Regions from separate parts of the Kitasatospora sp. NPDC057542 genome, predicted to be linked through region 1. Evidence: riboswitches for the same ligand, from Rfam matches in the RefSeq annotation. Region 1 holds a riboswitch; each other region holds the start of a gene.
The links. A riboswitch is a leader RNA that binds a small molecule or an ion and turns the genes downstream of it on or off. The one in region 1 is predicted to bind cobalamin.

Region 1 (7,137 bases):
CGGCCCTGCTCGATCTGGACGATCATGCCGCGGCTCACCCCCGAGCGGGCGGCGAGGGCGTCCAGGGTGTGGCCGCGCTCGGTGCGCAGCCGCTTGAGGTTGTGGGCGAGCGCCCGGGAGACGAGGTCGGGGTCCGGCACGCGGGAGTCCTCCGGTGTCCACTGGCTGGAACAGTACAAAATATTCTTCGGAAAGTTCAGTTCATTGCACTACGCTGCCGTCTCGGCAACGAGTCCATCCGACTGTACTTCGGAGTGCATTGTGCTGTCCTCGATCTGCGGAGCCTCGCGGTGACCGCCCTGCTCGCCCTCGCCGCCGGCCTGCTCTGGGGCGTCGCCGACTTCGGCGGCGGCGCGCTCGCCCGACGACTGCCCGCACTCACCGTGGTGGTTGCCTCCCAGGCGATGGCCGCCGCGGTGCTGCTCGCCGCCGTCCTGGCCACCGGTGGCTGGACCGACGCCACCCCGGCACTGTGGTGGGCGGTCGCCGCCGGGGTGATCGGCCCGTTCGCGGTGCTCGCCTTCTACCGCGCCCTCGCCCTCGGCCCGATGGGCGTGATCTCCCCGCTCACCACCATCAGCGTCGCGGTGCCGGTGGGCGTCGGCCTCGCCCCGGGCGACCGGCCCGGCCTCGGCCAGGTCGCCGGGATCGCGGTCGCGATGGTCGGCGTGGTGCTGGCCGCCGGCCCCGAGCGCGGCGGGCCGCGTGCGGCCCGCAAGGCGCTGCTGCTCACCGTCGCCGCCGCCTTCGGCTTCGGCACCGTGATGGCCCTGATCGCCCACGCCTCCACCGGTGGCGGCCTGCTGCTGGTGCTGTGCGTCCAGCGGGTCTGCAACGTGGCCGTCGGTGGCGCCGTCCTGCTGGCCGGGCTGCGCCGCTCCGGCGGGACGGCCGAACTGCTGCCCGGCGTACGGACGCAACTGCCCGCACTCACCGCGACCGGGCTCGCCGACGTCGCCGCCAACGGGGTCTACGCGATGGCCTCGCACCGCGGCTCGGCCGCCGTGGCCGCCGTTCTCTCCTCGCTCTACCCGGTCGTCACCGCACTGATGGCGCGCGGGGTGTTCAAGGAGCGGCTGCGCCCGGTCCAGGCGGTCGGCGCCGGGCTCGCCGTCGCGGGCACGCTGCTGCTCGCGGCCACCTGAGTCACGAGTTCCCGGGCGTCCAGCGCTGCTCGACCCGGGCCAGCTTCCAGTACCCGATCGCGATCGCCCAGACCACCACGAACAGCCCGGCGATGGCGTAGCCGACGTTGTCCAGCGAGATGTCCGCGATGAACCCGGTGACCGGGTCGGTCAGACCGAGCTTCTCGTGCAGCACCCCGACCAGCTCGATGGTGCCGATGATGAAGGCCACCGCGATCGACAGACCGGTGATGGTCAGGTTGTAGTACACCTTCCGGACCGGATTGGCGAAGGCCCACTGGTACGCGAAGTTCATGAACGTCCCGTCCAGGGTGTCGAACAGGCTCATCCCGGCGGCGAACAGCAGCGGCAGGCAGGCGATCGCGTACCAGGGCAGGCCGGAGGCCGCACCCGAGCCGGCCATCACCATCAGGGTGACCTCGGTCGCGGTGTCGAAGCCCAGGCCCAGCACCATGCCCACCGGGAACATCTGCCCGGGCCGGGTGATCGAACGGGTCGCCCGGTTCAGCACCCGGGCCATGAAGCCGCGCGAGTCGAGGTGCGCCTCCAGCTCCTTCTCGTCGAACCGCCCGGCCCGCATCGCCCGGAACACCTTGAGGATGCCGAGCAGCGCCGCCAGGTTGAGTGCGCCGATCAGGTAGAGGAACGCGCCGGAGGCCGTCGTACCGACCATCCCGAGCCACTTGTGGGTGGTCGACTCGTCGTCCATCAGCGTGTTCGCCAACTGCGCGCCGCCCGCCACCAGGGCGGCCATCAGCACCACCATCGAGGAGTGTCCGAGGGCGAACCAGAAGCCCACCGAGACCGGCCGCTTGCCGTCCGCCATCAGCTTGCGGGTGGTGTTGTCGATCACCGCGATGTGGTCGGCGTCGAAGGCGTGCCGCATGCCGAGGGTGTACGCGGTGATACCCAGGCCCACCCCGAAGACCTGGGTGCCGACCGCGTACTTCTCGGGTGCGACCAGGAAGATCAGCGTCCCGAAGGCCACCACGTGCATGGCCAGGATCACCACCATCAACCCGGCCGTACGGACGGTGTCCTCGCGCCGCCATCTGAAGGTGGGCAGGACGGAAGGGGCCGCCTTCGCCCCGGCGGCAACGGTTTCGGGCAGGGTCATCTGCGGATCACGCTCCAGCACCTCGTGGAAAACCTCGTGAGATGCCGTGGCCGGTCTCCTGGCTTACGGGACGCCCGTACCCGCCTTCCCAGGCGCGCGAGGCGCCCAGTGGCTCCGTGGGTACGGACGACGTTCCTCCGCAGGCGGAGGAACGACCCGATCACAGTGGCGAGGGCCGCTCCGGGCTGGGACCCCTGAGGGTCCGTCACCGGTCTTCCCGAGCACCACGGCGGGCTACACCGTAGGGGCCGGGCCCGACCCGTGCAAGGCTGCGCACCTGCGCAGGTGTCCAGGATCACAGCGGAGCGCCTGCAAGAATGTCCGCATGCATCTCGTACCGGCCGACCGCGCGGGCCACCGCACCATCGACGGGCACCGGGTCTGCGAGGCCATCGCCGCGATCGGCGACCCCGCGCACGTCCGGTCCTGGGCCGAGCGGTTCTCCCTGCTCGCCGACCCCGGGCGGCTCGCCCTGCTGCTCGCCCTCCACCGGGCCGGCCCGCTCGCCGTCACCGACCTCGCGGTCGCCACCGGTATGCGCGACCCCGCCGTCTCCCAGGCCCTGCGGCTGCTCCGCACGGCAGGCGTGGTCACCGGCGACCGGGACGGACGAGTGGTGCGCTACCGGCTCGTGGACGAGGCCATGCGCCCCCTCCTGGACGAGTGCGCCGCCGCCGAGCACCACGAACCCAGCGCGGCCGCGGGCTGACTCCTTCCCGCGCCGGCCCGGGAAGGGTGCGGCGCGCCGGAGGCGGCCCCTGCCAGTACGATCATGGTGTGCCGTCCCACCCCCACGCCTGGCCCGCCGACCGCTGGAACACCGACCCGGTCAAGGCCCGCGTGCTGGCGGTCGCCCGCACCCTCACCTCCGCCACCCGGGTCCTGGACGTCCTCTCCCTGCTGAGCCCGCACGGCATCGACCTCTACTTCACCGTCAACCCCGGTTCCGCCTTCGCCGACCGCGCCCTGGACGAGTACCTCCACGGCCTGCCCGGCTTCACCGTGCTGGACTGGGAGGACGCCGTCCGTCGCCACTTCGACCTGGCCGTCGCCTGCGCCGTCCACTCCTCCATGCACCGTCTGGACGCCCGCCTCGTCGTCCTCCCGCACGGCGCCGGCTACAACCGCCTGGTCACCGAGTCCACCGGCGACACGATCAGCGCCGCCGGCCTGTCCCGCAACGAACTCACCCACCACGGACGGGTGTTCGTGGACGTCCTCGGCCTCTCCCACCCCGAACAGCTGGACCGGCTGCGGGTCTCCTGCCCCGAGGCGCTCGACGTCGCCAAGGTGGTCGGCGACCCGTGCTTCGACCGGATGCTCGGTAGCCGGCGCTCCCGTGACGGCTACCGCGCCGCGCTCGGCGCCACCGGCGGCCGACGGCTCGTCGTCGTCAGCTCCACCTGGAGCGAGCACTCGTTATTCGGCCGCCGTCCCGACCTGCCCCAGCGGCTGGTCCGCCAACTGCCCGCCGACGAGTACACGGTGGCCGTCGTCCTGCACCCCAACGTGTGGAGCCGCCACGACCCCGCGGCGCTGCTCGACGACGCCCGCCGGATGGGCCTGCGCCTGATCCCGCCCCACCAGGGCTGGCAGGCCGCACTCGTCGCCGCCGACTGCGTGATCGGCGACCACGGCTCGGTCACCGTCTACGGCGCCGCCCTGGACCACCGCACCATGCTCGTCGCCACCGGCGCCGCCGAACTCGACCCGCGCTCCCCCAGCTACGCCTTCGGCCAGGCCGCACCCGTCCTCGACCCGGACGGGGACCTCGCCGCCCAACTCGAACTGGTCCTGGCCCGGGACCCGGCCGATCTGAGCGACATCACCGGCCGATCGCTCGCCCACCGCGGCGAGTCCGCCCGGCTGCTGCGCCCGCTGCTCTACTCCTTCCTGGAGGGACTGGACGAACCCCGGGACGAACCGGCCCTTCTGCCCTACCCCAGGCCCGTTCCATGCCCCGCGGCCACCGAGGGGCCCACCGCGTACGACGTCAAGGGCACGAGCGGGGGCACGGACGTCAGCCTCCGGCGCTACCCCTTCGACCCGAACGACCACACCCCGCGCGGCTTCCACGCCCTGACCGACGAACACCCGGGCGACGCCCTGCGCTACACCGCCGAGGTCCTCGCCCGCACCGCGGTGCACGCCGAACGCCCCGCCACCCGCTGGCTCGCCGACACCATCGCCGAACTCCCCGGCCTCGCCGTCGCGGTGGCCGCCCTCGGCCCGGCCCGCCACCTGCTCCGGCTGCGCACCGGCCTGCTGCTGGAGGCCCGCGCCGAACCGGACTGGGGCTGCCCCGACCCCGGCATCGACCCGCTGCTGCTCGGCTCCGCCGTGGCCTGCTGGCTCGCCGACGGCGGCGACCCGGCCGGCCTGCCCGAGCACGGGCTCACCGTCCGCACCGGCCGGCACCACACCCGGGTGTCCTTCCGGACGGGGCCCTAACCCGCCAGTTGCCGCAGCCGCTCGCGGCTGCGCTCGGCCAGCCCCGCGTCGTCCAGCTCCTCGGCGAGGGCGAGGAGCAGGGTGTGCGCCTGCGCCTCCTTCGCGTACTGGCTCCGCCTCTCGGCCTGCCGGGCACAGTCCTGCGCGTGAGCGACGGCGAGATCCAGCTGCCCGAGCGCCCGGTGGGCCCGGGCGCGGACCAGCGGCAGCTTCATCAGCATGTCGTCGTCCCCGGTGGCCACGGCCCGCCCGGTGGCCCCGGTCAGCACGGTCAGCGCCTCCTCGGCGCGCCCGTCGGCGATCAGCGCCTGCGCCAGGTTGTAGCTCTGGACGATCTCGCCGTGGTCGTCGCCCCGGTTCTCCGCCAGGGCCAGCGTGAACCGCTCCACCGCGTCGCCCGGGCGGCCGTCGGCCAGGCAGAGCAGGCCGTCGGTCTCGTAGAGCACCCCGACCACCTGACGGTCGGTCACCAGCGGCACCTGCTCCGTGGCGAGCGCCAACTGCTCGGCGGCGAGCCGGTACTCCTTGCGCTCGTAATGGGCGCGGGCGAGCTGGTTGCGCATCCGGACCACGGCGTCCGGCCGGTTGTCCCACTGGGCCGACTCGATGCCGAGCCGGTGGGTCGCGATCCAGTCCTGGTAGAGCTTCCGGCCGTGGTAGAGCAGCCAGAGCGACTCGCAGAGCCGCCACACCTCGCCGTGCCACCCCTGCGCGGCCGCCTCCTCCACCACCGCACGGAAGTTGGCGCGTTCGGCGTACAGCCACTCCAGGGCCGCGGTCCCGGAGGGGAAGCCGGGCAGGTCGTCACCGCTCCGGTCCTGCAGACGGAGCCGCTTCCCGGCCAGCGCGCGGTCGGCGACCGACGCCCGGCCCCGGTAGTACGCGACCACACCGGCGAGGAGTTCCCCGCGGTCGGACAGCTCCCGCGTCCGACCGTAGGCGTGCAGCCGCACCACGTCGTGGGCCCGGAAGCGGTTCTCGCGGTCGTCGTCGTCCACCACCTCGTCCAGCAGGTGGACGCCACGCAGCTCCTTGATCGCCCGCTCGGCCCGCTCGACGCCGACCGCACGTGCCAGTTCGGCGGACACGAAGGGACCGGGGTGCACCCCGATCAGGTGGTAGAGCGCCCGCCCCTGTGCCGACAGCCGCTCGTAGACCAGGTCGTACGTCGCGCCGAGATCGTTCTCCTCGTCCTCCAGCACCGCCAACCCGCCCTCCCGGTCGTGCAGTTCGGCCACCACCCGGCCGACCGGCAGGCTGTCCCGGTCCAGCAGCTGGCTCCCGACCGCGTTCAGCGCGAGCGGCAGCCCGCCGCACAGCTCGACCAGTTCCGCCAGTTCCCCGTCGGTGCCCCGCCCGGAGCCCACCCAGCCGCGCACCAGTTCGGCGCCCGCCGTCGCGCTCAGCGGCCCGAGTCGGCGCACCTGCGCGCCGTCCGTCCGCAGCGCGGGCAACCGCCGCCGGCTCGCGACCACCACCAGCCCGCTGGACGGGAGCAGTGCGCGGACCTCCGCGGCGTGCTCGACGTTGTCCAGGAAGAACAGGCACCGGCGCTCGGCGGTGGCGGTGCGGAAGGCTGTGAACCGCTCGGCCTCCACCGCCGGCGGCTCGGTGCCGAGGGCCCGGAGGAAGCCGGCCAGCAGCTCGGGGAGGTCCACCCCGCCCTGGTGCCGGTAGGCCTCCAGGTCGGCGTAGAGGTCCCCGCCCGGGAAGTGCTCCCGGTGGTCCTCGGTGAACTTGGCGATCAGCTCGGTCTTCCCGACCCCGCCGAGGCCGGTGAACACCACGACCCCGAGTCCGCCCTCCTCGACCCGACCCAAGGCCTCCGCGAGCGCGGCGAGTTCCGGCTCCCGGTTGACGAAGGGACCATGCGGAGGCCGGATCTGATGCGGCCTCGGCAGCGGCTCCCGCTCGTGGAAGTGCACCGACCCGATGTCCCGGGCCTGCACCACGTGGCCGCCCACCGTGGCACCTGACACGGTGTTGGCCACCTCGTGCCGTTCCATCCGCCTGCTCCCTCCGGCCGGTCGGCCCCAGCCTACGGGCTGGGCACCCGGCCGGAGGGGCCCTCGGGTGTCACCGGGGGGTGATCTCGCCCATCTCCGCCCAGCCGTCCAGGCCGGGGATCTCGGTCGAAACGATCCGCGGCTTGGCGGCCACCGCGTACGACAGTTCCTCCATGGCCTTGGCGAAGTGCGCGGACTCCACGTGCTCCTTGCCCGCGTCGCCGTCGCGGAACGCCTCGACCAGGACGAACTCGTTGGGGTCGTCGACGCTGCGGGACCACTCGAAGAAGAGGTTGCCGGGCTCGCGGCGGGTGGCCTGGGTGAACTCGTCGACCAGGCTCAGCCACTCGTCGGCGCGCTCGGGGCGGACCGGGAACTTGACCGTAATGAAGATCATGGGACTTCCTTTCGCTCCACG
Region 2 (5,809 bases), on a different contig from region 1:
TACGAGAATCCGGCGCCGGTCAGCGCGGCCAGGCCACTGGCCGGGTCGCCGAGCGCGCAGCCGGTCTGGATGCCGCCGCCGACGGCGGTGAAGTCGACCACGACGGTGACTCCGGTGGTGCCGGTGCAGGCGGCCGCCTGCGCCTGCGGGGCCTGGACGGCGCAGACGCCGAGCAGTCCGGCGGTGAGGGCCGCCGCGGCGGCGATCGACCCGAGCGTACGGCGGGCCGGGCGGACCGCGGTGAGAGTGTCGGTCATCGGTGAAATCCTCCTGGTGTCAGGCTCGTTCAGCGCGCGACCGGGGCCGGGCAGGCCAGGGTCGGGGCATCGGGGCGGGCCCCGGAAGCGGAGAGGGTGGCCAGCGGGGTGCCCGCGAGGCCGAGGACGGCCTGCGCGGTGGCCCGGGCGCCGTTGCCCGCGTTGAAGCCGGACGCGTCATAGGCGACGGCTCCGCGGACCGCCGGGTCGGCGGAGCAGCCCTGCTGGAACGTGACCAACCGGCTCCAGCCCTTGAGGCCGGCGACGAGGCGCCCGCCGGAGAGCAGCGCCTGGGTGGCCAGGCCGGTGGTGTTGGCATTGGAGGCGCTCGCCCCGGCCGCCGCGAACCCGCCGTCGGTGTTCTGGTGGGCGGTGAGCCAGCCCAGGCCCGTGTTCGCCTTGGCGGCGCGACCGGTGGCGGCGAGGGCCTGGACGGCGAGTGCGGTGGCGTCGGGGTCACTGGTGCAGGTGGCCTGGCCGAAGGAGACCGGGAAGCCGCCGTCCGCGCACTGGCTGTTCGCGAGGAAGTCGACAGCCGCCGCCGGAGCGTCACCGGGTGTGCGGTGCAGGGCGATCACGGCGAGGGACTGGCCGAAGGCGTTGCTGTAGTCGCCCCACTGGGAGCGGTCGGAGAAACGGCCCTCGGCGGTCTGCAGCGAGCGCAGGCGGGCCGGCAGGTCGACGCCGCCGAAGGCCGTCGGGCTCCCACCGCGGACCTCGACGGCGAGCAGCAGCTTGGCGGTCGCGCCCGCGTAGGCCTCGGTGGTGCCGTCGCCGAGGTAGCCACTGATGATCTCGGGCTTCGCCAGCCAGGCGGTGGCCTTCGCGGCGGCCTCGTCGGAGCTGTGCGAGGCGGCGAAGGCCAGCACGGCGTCCACGGTCAGGCCCTGGTCGGGGTAGGCGGTCCCGTTGAAGACGGACTCGAAGTGGTCGCCGTCCACGAGCTGGCGGGCCAGCCAGCCGCCCGCGGCGGCGTCGGGGCGGACCGTCGGGGACGAGGTCGCGGCGGCGGGCGCGGCGTGGGCGGCGGTGGCCGCCGGGAGCGCGGTGGCGAGTGCGAGGGCGGGTATCGCGAGCAGACCGAGAGTGCGGCGGAGCGCGGGCATGGGTGCCTTTCCGGGCCTGGACGCAGGGGCCCGGAGGACGTCGGCGACACGCCGGGCAGCCCTCGGAGCTCCGGCCCGCAGACCACGACGGGAGGAGGGGACGACACACCTCCGCCGACGGGTAATCGGGCTCGCCGCCGACGTGGAGCCGGAGGCCTACCGTTGCGGGTCAGCGCCGGATTCGGACCGGACTTCCCCCATCGGCGGAGTCGCTACTTGACGGCCCATCATGGCGAAACGGAAAAGATCCGGTCAAGGGTTCGTGCGTCACGTCACGGTGGTCCATACCCGGCTTCGCGACGCGCTCCTCCCGGCTGCCGGCGTGATCAGGGTGTCTCGGACGGCAGAATGCCTCTCATGCGGCACATCTTCGTCATCGGCATCGGCGCGGGCGACCCCGACCACCTCACCCTGCAGGCGGTCAAGGCACTCGCCCGCACGGATGTCTTCTTCATCCTCGACAAGAGCGAGGAACGGCAGGACCTGATCCGGCTGCGTCGCCGGATCCTGGCCGAGCACGGGCGGCCCGGGCACCGGCTCGTCGAAGCGCCGGACGCGGAGCGGGACCGCACCACCCCGGCATACGCGACCGCCGTGGACGACTGGCGCGTCCGCCGCGCCGACCTGGTCGAGCAGCTGGCCGTCGAGCACCTCGGTGAGGGCGAGACGGGCGCGTTCCTGGTCTGGGGGGATCCGAGCCTCTACGACAGTGTCATCGCCGTGGTGGACGACGTACGGGCCCGCGGCACGGTCGCGTTCGACTACGAGGTGATCCCGGGCATCAGCAGTGTGTCCGCGCTCGCCGCCCGCCACCGCACCACGCTGACCCGGGTCGGCCGCCCGGTACAGATCACCACCGGCCGCCGCCTGGCCGAGGGGTTCCCCGAGGACGTGGACGACGTGGTGGTGATGCTCGACGGCCGGGCCGCCTTCAGCGGGATCGACCCCGAGGGGCTGGAGATCCACTACGGCGCCTACCTCGGCACTCCCGACGAGATCCTGGTCGCCGGCCCGCTGGCCGAAGCCGCCCCGCGGATCCGCGAACTGCGCGAGTCGGCGCGCGAGCGCAAGGGCTGGATCATGGACACCTACCTTCTGCGGCGATCGGCTGACTGACCGGCGTGCGCCGCCCCGGAAGCGGGGCGGCGCGGCGCGTCAGCGGTTCCGGAACGTACACGTCGTCCGCCGGTCGGAGCGGGGCTCCGGGCCGCTGCTGCCCGCCGGGCGGGCCTTGGTCGGACCGCACGTCCTGGAGGTTCCCGTGCACACCACTCCCGCACCGGGTGCCAGCGGTCCGATCGTCACCGGCACGGACGGATCGGAGCCCTCCCGCAGGGCTGCGGCCTTCGTGTGCCTCACCGAAGCCACACCTCGTACGGGCACTCGCTCTTGCCGAAGGCCCGTTGGTCAGGCGCCCTGGCGGCGGGTGCGGCACTGCTTCTCGCCGGGTCCGGCTCCGCCGGCGCCGTCACCGGCACGTCCGGCGGGCCGGTCCCGGGTGTCCCGCGGACCGTCGAACTGGACGCGTCACCCGCCTCGGTGGCGGTCAGCCCGGACGGGCGCAAGGCCTACGTCGCGGTGAAGGACAGCATCAAGGGCGCGTCGTTCGACCGTCCGTCCCGGCCCGCCACGGATTCGGAGGCCGCGACGAAGGCCCGCACGAGGGGCCGGTCGTCTCCTCGGCGGGTGGCCAGGAAGACCCGGCTCATGGCGGACGGCCCGTCGAGTTCGAGGCGCCGGGCGCCCGCGGGGAGCAGCGTGGTGACGCTGTGGGGGGCAATGGTGACGCCCAGGCCCGCGGCGACGAGCATGATGACGGTGTGCCAGTTCGAGCACTCCTGTACGACCCGGACGTCGTTGCCGGTGTCCCGGATCGGCTGGGTGTTCACGTCGAACGCGCGGGCTCCCGCCGAGCGCGGGAACAGGATCAGGGGGTCGGTGGCCAGCGCCGCCGCTTCCACCCGGTCTCCCTCCGCGGCGGGGTGGTCGGCGGGGACGACCGCGACGAACCGTTCCGTCGTCAGGAGGGCGAGGTCGATGTCGTCGCGTTCCTCGGCATCACGGACGATCCCGATGTCGGCCGTGCCGCGTTCCAGGGCCGTCAGGACGTCGACGGTGAAGCCGTCGTGCAGCCTGACCTGGACGTCCGGGCGGCGGAGGGAGAAGGCCCGGAGCCGTTCGCTGACGATCGCGGCGGCGGAGGTGATGAAGGCGACGTCCAGGCGGCCGGCCTCGCCGCGGCCGACCCGGCCGGCCTCGTCCAGATCGGCGGCCAGCCGGCCCAGGAGGTCCCTCGCCCGCGGCCGGAACGTCATCCCGGCGTCCGTGAGGCGCACGCTCCGGGACGTCCGCCGGAACAGCTCGACGCCGACGATCTTCTCCAGCTGCCTGATCTGCTGGGACAGGGCCGGCTGGGCGATGTGCAGCCGGCGGGCGGCGCGGCCGAAGTGCAATTCCTCGGCCAGCGCCAGGAAGTAGCGCAGATGCCGGAGCTCGATTCGCTGATCCATATCTCCAGCCTATGGATGGCGGCCGGTGTACGTATTGGACACATGAGTCGGCGCAGTCGCAGGCTGACGTGGTGTCGTCCAGGGAAGGAACCCGCCCCATGCCGTACGCGTCCGCACCGCCCGTGGTCTCCTCGATCGCCTCGCCCAGCGACGCCGACGCGTTCCGCGCGCTGAACGAGGAATGGATCTCACAGCTGTTCACCCTGGAGGAGGAGGACCGGGCCGTGCTCGGGGATCCGTTCGGCCGCATCGTGGACCCGGGCGGCGACGTGCTCCTGGCCCGCGAGCCGGGAAGCGGAACCGTCGTGGGGTGCGTTGCGCTTCTGGCCCACCCGGACGCCGTGTTCGAGCTGGCGAAGATGGCCGTCACCCCCGGCGCGCAGGGGCGCGGAATCGGCCGCCGGCTCGTGGCCGCGGCGATCGGCCGGGCCCGGGCACTCGGCGCGGCCAGGCTGTTCCTCGGCACGAACAGCAGGCTGGCCCCCGCCGTCCACCTCTACGAGGACGCCGGGTTCGTGAGGATCACCCGCGACCGGCTCCCGGTGGCCGACTACTACGCCCGCGCCGACATCCTCATGGAACTGGGCTGAAGTCGAACCGGGCTGAAGTCCCGGGCCCGACCTCGGGGCCGCCCGCGGGTGCGGACGGCCGGCCGGGCAGGGACACTGCCACGGCCACGGCACGTCGCCGCGCGGACCGGCCCAGTGGCGGGGCCGCTCAGGACGGCAGGAAGCGGGCGCCCGGGCCCGGGCTGCGGTAGACGGAGTCCGGGGGCAGGCCGGTGTGTCCGGCGGCGCACGTCAGGACGAGAGTGACCGGTTCGTCGCAGCCGTGGCCGTCGGCGGTGCCGTGCCGGACGACGACCGACGGGCCCTCCTCGTCCGCGAGGTACTTGTCGCCCCACTCCAGCAGGGCGATCACGGTGGGCCTCAGGTCGACGCCCTTCTCGGTGAGGCGGTACTCGAAGCGCTGCCGGTCGCCGGGCTCCTGGTACGCCACCCGGTGCAGCACACCCGCGGCGACGAGGCCGTCGAGCCGCGTGGAGAGCAGGTTGCTGGCGATTCCCAGCCGGGTCCGGAACTCCCCGAAGCGGCTGACACCGTCCAGGGCCTCCCGCACGATCAGCAGCGACCACCGCTCGCCGACCGCCGAGAGTGCACGCCCGACCGAACAGTTCGCCGGGTCGATCCGTCGTTGGTGTCGCTGCTCCGCCATGGCTCGATCCTAGACCGCCCCGAAGCACCTGGGTTGACAATCTCCACTCAGTCCCGGCTAGGCTCCGATCCAGCTGAGTTGAGAAATTAAATCCAGGAGGCGACGGCCATGCCGATGCTCGACGTCCACATCCCCGACGGCGCCCTGCGGCCGGAGGCGGAAGCGGCCCTGCTCAACCGCATCACCGAGATCCTGATCCGCCACGAGGGCTTCGACCCCGCCGACCCGGCCACCCGCTCGGTGTCCTGGCTCTTCCTGCACCGGCCCGCCGCCGTCTACGTCGGCGGCGAGATCGCGGACGCCCCGCGCTACAAGGTCGTCCCGTCCGTGCCCGAGGGCCAGCTCGACGCCCGGAAGCGCGCGGGCGTCATCGCCGACGTCACCGAGGCGATCCTGGACGCCGAGGACGGCGCCTGGCCGCGCGACCCCGGCCGGATCTGGGTCTTCCCCACCGAGATCCCCGAGGGCCACTGGGGCGGCTTCGGCAGGGTCAGGCCACTCGCGGCGATCCTCGCCAGGCTCACCGGCCACGACCGCGACCGGGCCCGCGCCCTCGCCGAGCAGCGCATCGCCGAGAGCCGCGCCGAGCACGCCCGGCTGCCGTAGGCGACCGCCGGCCTCTCGGCCCGCAGCGGATCGAGACACCGGGATCGACGAGGAGATCGAGTTCGCCACGAAAGTCCGGCTCGCCCGGCGGATGGTCCGCCGGGCGATGGACCGC
Region 3 (7,137 bases), on a different contig from region 1:
ACTCGCAGTCCAGCACCACGCTCGCCGTGCCCTGCGCCGCGAACAGGGCGGCCGCGCGCTGCGAGAGGGCGAGCGCGTCCCGCCCGCCGGTGGCCCGGCCGTCGGTCACCACGACCAGCAGCGGGCGCCGGTTCGGGTCGCGCAGCCGCTCCACCCGCAGCACCTCGTGCGCGCGCAGCAGGCCGGCGGCCAGCGGGGTCCGCCCGCCGGTGGGCAGCGACTCCAGCCGGGCCGCGCCGACCTCCACCGAGGAGGTGGGCGGCAGCGCCAGCTCGGCGCCCGCACCCCGGAAGGTGATCATGCCGATCTTGTCGCGGCGCTGGTAGGCGTCCATCAGCAGCGACAGCACCGCGCCCTTGACGGCGGTCATCCGCTGCCGGGCGGCCATCGAGCCGGAGGCGTCCACCACGAACAGCACCAGGTTGGACTCCCGTCCCTGGCGGACCTGTTCGCGGAAGTCGTCCTTGTGCAGCACCAGGGCCCGGCCGCTGCGCCCGCGCGCGGCCTGGTGCGGCGCGGCGGCCTGGAGGGTTGCGGTCAGGTGCAGCCGGCCGAGCGCGCCCTGCGGGCGGCGGGCGCGGATGGTGTGCCCGCCAGTGGTCTCGGCGGGGGAGCGGCGGCCCTGGGCGCCGTGCCCGGTGCCCCGCACGGTGAACAGCCGGGTCCGGTACGGGTCCCCGGCCGCGACCGGCGCCGACTCCCGCGCGGGGGAGGGATGCTGGGCCGGTACGGGCGGCTGGGCGGGCTCCCCGGCGCTCTCGCCGGTGGACACCTCGGGGCCGCCGTCGGACGGTTCGGGCGCGCCACCGCCGTCGGGACCACCGCCGTCGGGACCACCGCTGTCGGGACCACCACCGTCGGGGCCGCGCCCGTCCGGACCGCCGTCCTCCGGGCCCCCGTCCGGGCCGTCCTCCGGACCGCCGTCGCCGTCCGGGCCGGGTCCGTCGCCCTCGGGCTCCGGGTCCTCCTGCCGGGCGTGCTCCTCCAGCGTCCGGTCCAGCTGCTCCTCGTCCAGCCCCGGCGCGTCGAAGGGGTTGCGGCGGCGCCGGTGCGGCAGCGCCAGCCGGGCGGCCTTGCGGACGTCCTCCTCCAGCACCTCGGTGCGCCCGTCCCAGGCGGCCAGTGCGACCGCCGTGCGGGCCATCACGATGTCCGCGCGCAGCCCGTCCACCTCGAACGCGGCGCACACAGCGGTGATCTGACGCAGCGCCACATCGGTCAGCTCGACCTTGGGCAGCAACTCCCGGGCCGTGGTGATGTGTTCGGCGAGCGCCCGCTCCTCCTCGGCGAATCGTGCGGCGAAGCCGGCCGGGTCCGCGTCGTACGCGAGGCGGCGGCGGACCACCTCGGCGCGCTCGGCCGGGTCCCGGGTGGCGGCGATCTCGACGGTCAGGCCGAACCGGTCGAGCAGCTGCGGCCGCAGCTCGCCCTCCTCCGGGTTCATCGTGCCGACGAGCAGGAACCGGGCCGCGTGCCGCACCGACACGCCCTCCCGCTCGACGTAGGAGCGGCCCATCGCGGCGGCGTCCAGCAGCAGGTCCACCACGTGGTCCTGGAGCAGGTTCACCTCGTCGATGTAGAGCACGCCGCGGTGTGCCCTGGCGAGCAGCCCGGGCTCGTACGCCTTGACGCCCTCGGCCAGCGCCCGCTCCAGGTCGAGCGAGCCGACGATCCGGTCCTCGGCCACGCCGACCGGCAACTCGACCAGCTGGGAAGGCCGTTCGGAGGAGGGCGGGGAGACGTGCGGCCCGTCCGGGCACTGCGGGTCGGGCGCGGCCGGGTCGCAGGCGAAGCGGCAGCCGTCCACGGCGGCGATGGCCGGCAGCAGGCCGGCCAGCGCGCGCACCATGGTCGACTTCGCGGTGCCCTTCTCGCCGCGCACCAGCACGCCGCCCACGGCCGGGGAGACCGCGTTCAGCAGCAGTCCCAGCCGCAGGTCGGCCATGCCGACGATCGCGGTGAACGGATAGCGGACGTCACTCATGCCGTACCCCACTCCTGTCGTGCCCGGTTCTGCGGCCCTGCCTGGCCCTGCGGTCCCGTCCGGCTCTGCTGCCGTACCCGGTTCATGCGTCACTCCCAGGGGCCCCGGGCGGGACGAACGGCAGCGATCCGGCCGCCGGCACTCCGCCCTCGATCAGCTTCCACAGCGCGTCGGTGTCCGCGTGCTCCTCGATCAGGTCGCCCAGCCGGTCCAGCCGGGCCTCGCGCGCCGCGGCGAAGGAGGTGTCCGGCGCCGGGACGAACGCCCGGCCGGACAACCCGGCGACCTCGCGCAGGAGTTCGCGGCGGAACCCGTCGTTCTCCAGCACGCCGTGCCAGGTCGTGCCCCAGACCGAGCCCACCCGGCAGCCGTCCAGACTCCGCCCGTGGCCGTCGGAGACGAACGTGTCGCCGCCTTCGACCGCCACCACCCCGTGGTGGATCTCGTAACCCTCCACCCGCTGCCCGTACGCCTCGCCGACCGGCCGTGCCAGCACCTTCTCGATGCCGAACCGCACGTGGGTCGGCAACAGGCCGAGGCCCTCGACGGCACCCGACTTGGACTCGACCTCGTCCACGATCGAGTGCGCCAGCATCTGGTAGCCGCCGCAGACCCCGAGGACCGGCAGCCCGGCCGCCGCCCGCGCCTTCAGGGCCGGCTCCAGGCCGCGCTCGCGCAGCCAGGCGAGGTCCGCGACGGTGGCCCGGGTGCCGGGCAGCACCACCAGGTCGGCGTCGGCCAGTTCCTCCGGCCTGGTCGCCCAGCGCACCAGCACGCCCGGCTCCTGCGCGAGCGCGTCCACGTCGGTGAAGTTGGACAGCCGCGGGAAGCGCACCACGGCCACCCGCAGCACGTCCGCGCCGAGCGGCCCGGGCCCGTCCGCCCGGTCCACCACCGTGGACAGGTCCAGCGAGTCCTCGGCGTCCAGCCAGAGCCCGGGCAGCATCGGCAGTGTGCCCAGCACCGGACGGCCGGTCAGCTCGTGCAGCATCTCCAGCCCGGGTGCCAGCAGTCGCGCGTCGCCGCGGAACTTGTTGACGAACCAGCCCGCCACGTGCCGCTGGTCCTCCGCCGACAGCAGCGCCAGCGTCCCGTACATCGCCGCGAAGACTCCGCCGCGGTCGATGTCCCCGACCACCACCACCGGCAGGGCGGCGGCCGTGGCCAGGCCCATGTTGGCGATGTCGCGGTCGCGCAGGTTGATCTCGGCGGGCGAGCCCGCGCCCTCGCAGACCACCACGTCGTAGCGGCGGCGCAGGTCGGCCAGGCACTCCAGGGCGCGCTCCAGCAGGACGGGCTTGCGCTCGCGGTAGTCCAGCGCGCCCACCTCGGCCACCGGCCGGCCGAGCAGCACCACCTGGCTGCGGCCGTCCGCGCCGGGTTTGAGCAGCACCGGGTTCATCGCCGCCTCCGGCTCCACCCGGGCGGCCTGCGCCTGCATCGCCTGGGCGCGGCCGATCTCGGCGCCGTCGGCGGTGACGAAGGAGTTGAGCGACATGTTCTGCGCCTTGAACGGCGCGACCCGCACGCCCTGGCGGGCGAGCCAGCGGCAGATCCCGGCCGTCACCACGCTCTTGCCCGCGTCCGAGGTCGTCCCCGCGACCAGCAGCGCGTTCGTCATGCCCATCCCCTCTTCCCCAGGAACGCCCGCAGCAGGACGTGCCCCGCGACCGTCGTACCCAGCGCCAGTGCGCCCACCCGCCGGGAGAGCGCGCAGGCCCGCTCGATGTCGTCCACCGTCACCGGCCGCAGCTCCGCTCCCAGGACCGGCCGGTGCTCGATCCGCTCGCCGTACCGCAGCGTCCCGCCCAGCCGTACGCCGACCGCGCCGGCGAACGCCGCCTCCGCCTGGCCCGCGTTCGGGCTCGGGTGCGCGGAGCCGTCGCGCCGCCAGACCCGCCAGGCCGTCCGGGGCTCGGGTGCGGCGGCCACCGTCAGCAGCGCCGTCAGCCGGGCGCCCGGCCAGCCCGCCAGGTCGTCCAGCCGGGCCGAGGCCCAGCCGAACCGGGCGTGGCGCGGCGAGCGGTGGCCCACCATGGCGTCCAGGGTGTTCACGGCGCGGAAGGCCAGCAGTCCGGGGGTGCCGGCCAGGGCGCCCCAGGTCAGCGCGTTCACCACGGCGTCGGCGGTGTTCTCGGCCACCGACTCGACCACCGCCCGGGCGATCTGCTGCCCGTCCAGCGCGCTCGGATCCCGCCCGCACAGGTGCGGCAGCCGCTCCCGGGCGGCCGCGAGGTCGCCCGCGGTCAGCGAGCGGCCGATGGTGCGCGCCTCCCGGGTCAGCGAGGTGCCGCCGAGCACCGTCCAGGTCGCGGCCGCCGCCAGCGCCGCCCGGCCCAGCGGGCGTCGGCCCACCGTACGGTCCAGGGCGAGCGCGCCCGCCGCCACCGCGCCCACGCACAGCGCCGTGTACCCGGCCCCGGCGCCGCGGTCGTCGCGCCACAGCCGCCGCTCCAGCCGGGTCGCGGCGCTGCCGAAGACGGCGACCGGGTGGCCCCGGCGGGGGTCGGCGAAGCGGGCGTCGGCGGCGTAGCCCGCGACGGCGCCGAGCGCGAACGCGGCGGCGCGGGTCAGCGGGCGCGGAGAAGGAGAAGGTGCGGGCGGGGTCATCGGTGGCACGGCGGAAGGCAGCTCGGAGTCCGGCGGGGCGGGGCAGCCTGCATCGCGTGCGTGTCCTCACTCAGGGTCCGCGCCCTGGATCGACGTGACGGGGGCGAGAGTCTCCTGGCTTCCGGGTCGAACGCACCCCCGGAGCCTTCCAGCGGCCGTCGACGGCCCGCCGTGGCGATGTTCCGAGCGTGCTCCCCGGTGACAGTGGCGGGACCGCGCCGGACTTCCACCGGCTTCCTCTCCATGCCTCCGTTTGGCCCCAGGATCCCATCACGGGCCCGAACCGGGAGTCAACCGAGGTCACGGAGGGGTTGGTCACACGCGGGCGCCGCTGACTGACACCCCGTGGGATCGCCCGGTGCGGCACCGGCCCGGGGACGGGGCCCGTCCCCCGGATCCTTGCCGGGCCCGCGACGCGCCCCAGCCGTTGGCCGGGAGGTACCCCCACGTCCGCCTGGCGATGCACGCACCCCGACGCCGCGGTCCGATCCGACGGAATCCGAGAGACAGGCCCCGGGCCGCTTCGTGGGTTCGGCGGCCGGGGCCGCATCGCACGCCACGCCTGCCTTTCGGTGGCACGCTCCGCAGCGGCCCCCGTCGCCCCACCGTCGACTCCTCCACCGCCCGCTTCCGGCCTCTCCTCGGCACCGTCGGGTCGCCGCCGAGGTCACCCGGACGGCCTAGCCCGGTGGCCGGGCGGGCGGGGCGCCGGTGGACTGGTGCTCGAACACCGTCCGGTCCGTGACCAACAGAGCGGGGAGCGAAATGCGATGGGGAACCGCCGCCGTCGTGGCGGCCGCAGCGGTCGGGGCCGCCGTGCTGTTGATCGGCCGTCGGGCCTCCGAGCGAATGGTCCGTCCGGCGACCGCCGTCCAGGAGTCCGGTCCGCTCCTGGTCCACAGTCTCGCCCCCGGCCGGGTCACCTTCACCCGCGGCCCCGAGAGCCTGCGCCCCGGCCGCTGGGCGGTCGAGTGGGCGGACGGCGGGCACGCGGTCGTCGAGGAGATCCTGCACAGTGACGAACGGGGCGTCACCCGCCGCCTGGTCCGCGCCGACCGGGGCACCCTCACCGCCGGCACCGAGGTCCGCCTCACTCCCCGGGTCCACCTCGGCGACCCCACCGAGGCGCTCGGCCTCGCCTTCGCCGACACCGTCGTCGAGGGCGAACTCGGCGCGCTGCCCGCCTGGCAGCTCGACGGCAAACGCGGCACCTGGGTGATCCTGGTGCACGGCCCCGAAGCCGACCGCCGGCAGACCCTCCCGGTGCTCCCCGTCCTCGACCGGCTCGGCCTGCCCGCCCTCGCCGTCACCTACCGCGGCGACCAGGGCGCCCCCGCCTCCCCCGACGGGCTCAGCCACTTCGGCGAGACCGAGTGGCGAGACGTCGAGTCGGCGGTAGGGCTGGCGTTCGACAGCGGTGCGGGCGCGGTGATCCTCTACGGCTGGTCCCTCGGGGCGACCATGGTCCTCCGGACGGCGGCCCGCTCCGCCTGGTCGCACGCCATCCGCGGACTGATCCTCGACTCGCCCGTGCTCGACCTCCCGGCCTCCGCCCGCCGGGACGCCGCCCGGGCCGGCTTCCAGGGTGTCGCCGCCGAACTCGGTGCCCTCGCCGCCCAGGGCCGCACCGGCGTCGACCTCGCCGACTTCGGCCGTATCGCCGAGGGCACCGACCTGCGCGTGCCCACCCTCCTGCTGCACAGCCCCGAGGACCGGATAGCCCCCTTCGGCAGCGCGGAGAAGCTGGCTGCCGCCCGCCGCGACGTGGTCAGCCTCCAGGCGTTCCCCGGCGCCGACCACGCCACCCTCTGGAACACCGCCCCGGACCACTACACCGAGCTCCTCCGCCGCTGGCTCACGCCGCTGCTCTAGCCCCCTGACCGTGCGGGCGGTTTCGGCTGGGCCCCACCCGGCTTTCCGGTGGGGATTCCGTCGTTCACGAATGAACGTTTCTGCCATTCCGCCGGGCGTGCACGAGAAGTCGGCCGGTCCGACTTCTCGTGCAGCACGACCCCGCCACCCCGCCCGCCATCCGTCCGGATTCGGGCTGGACAGTCCCGCCGGAAGTCGGCGGAGCGGATTCCCCGCGTGAAAAGCCCCCTGCCGTCAGGGGCAACAATTGGACCGACCCCTTACCCCCCACCCGTACGCACGGTGATCGGACGAGCATTCCCGGCGACCGGGGCAGCGCCGGTGGCATGGCCAGGTCACACGTTTCCGGCCAGGCGGTTTGCCGTTGTTGCCCGATCTTGCGGAGGTGCCGCCACCGGTCGCCCGGTCGTACGGACAACCGGATGTGACAGAAGGCCGGTACAAGGGGAAGACTGCTCGACGTGACGTCTCGGAACCCGCGCGACCGTGATGCCCCGCTCCCGCCGACGATCGGTACCGGTGCGACGGTGACCCGTCTCCCCGGAACGGCCCACCGGCCCGCCGGTGGCAGGCCGGGCGGGGCGGGTGTCCCCCGTAACGGAGTACCCCGGCGACGAGGGCCCGCTCCGGCTCCCGGGCGGGGCCGGGTTCCCGTGCCGGAGGGTTTCCCG

Region 2: linked by a shared signal. The riboswitch ahead of ACFU7Y_RS37805 (prenyltransferase/squalene oxidase repeat-containing protein) and the one ahead of ACFU7Y_RS32435 (HoxN/HupN/NixA family nickel/cobalt transporter) in region 1 are both predicted to bind cobalamin.
Region 3: linked by a shared signal. The riboswitch ahead of ACFU7Y_RS13255 (cobalamin biosynthesis protein) and the one ahead of ACFU7Y_RS32435 (HoxN/HupN/NixA family nickel/cobalt transporter) in region 1 are both predicted to bind cobalamin.

Annotation. Positions count from the first base shown of each region.
Region 1 covers NZ_JBHVFE010000354.1:1,958-9,094, reverse strand. Annotated here, with positions in the region: gene ACFU7Y_RS32445 (XRE family transcriptional regulator) at 1-140, opposite strand, end outside; gene ACFU7Y_RS32440 (EamA family transporter) at 291-1,145, shown strand; gene ACFU7Y_RS32435 (HoxN/HupN/NixA family nickel/cobalt transporter) at 1,147-2,262, opposite strand; cobalamin riboswitch at 2,293-2,506, opposite strand; gene ACFU7Y_RS32430 (metalloregulator ArsR/SmtB family transcription factor) at 2,588-2,971, shown strand; gene ACFU7Y_RS32425 (hypothetical protein) at 3,040-4,713, shown strand; gene ACFU7Y_RS32420 (AAA family ATPase) at 4,710-6,719, opposite strand; gene ACFU7Y_RS32415 (putative quinol monooxygenase) at 6,790-7,116, opposite strand.
Region 2 covers NZ_JBHVFE010000500.1:347-6,155, reverse strand. Annotated here, with positions in the region: partial or broken gene ACFU7Y_RS37810 (hypothetical protein) at 1-257, opposite strand, end outside; gene ACFU7Y_RS37805 (prenyltransferase/squalene oxidase repeat-containing protein) at 287-1,363, opposite strand; cobalamin riboswitch at 1,462-1,610, opposite strand; gene cobF (precorrin-6A synthase (deacetylating)) at 1,721-2,479, shown strand; gene ACFU7Y_RS37795 (LysR family transcriptional regulator) at 2,932-3,873, opposite strand; gene ACFU7Y_RS37790 (GNAT family N-acetyltransferase) at 3,972-4,463, shown strand; gene ACFU7Y_RS37785 (helix-turn-helix domain-containing protein) at 4,591-5,088, opposite strand; gene ACFU7Y_RS37780 (hypothetical protein) at 5,197-5,694, shown strand.
Region 3 covers NZ_JBHVFE010000080.1:7,588-14,724, forward strand. Annotated here, with positions in the region: gene ACFU7Y_RS13245 (putative cobaltochelatase) at 1-1,984, opposite strand, end outside; gene ACFU7Y_RS13250 (cobyric acid synthase) at 2,067-3,605, opposite strand; gene ACFU7Y_RS13255 (cobalamin biosynthesis protein) at 3,602-4,594, opposite strand; cobalamin riboswitch at 4,702-4,835, opposite strand; gene ACFU7Y_RS13260 (S9 family peptidase) at 5,360-6,466, shown strand; gene ACFU7Y_RS13265 (hypothetical protein) at 7,120-7,137, shown strand, end outside.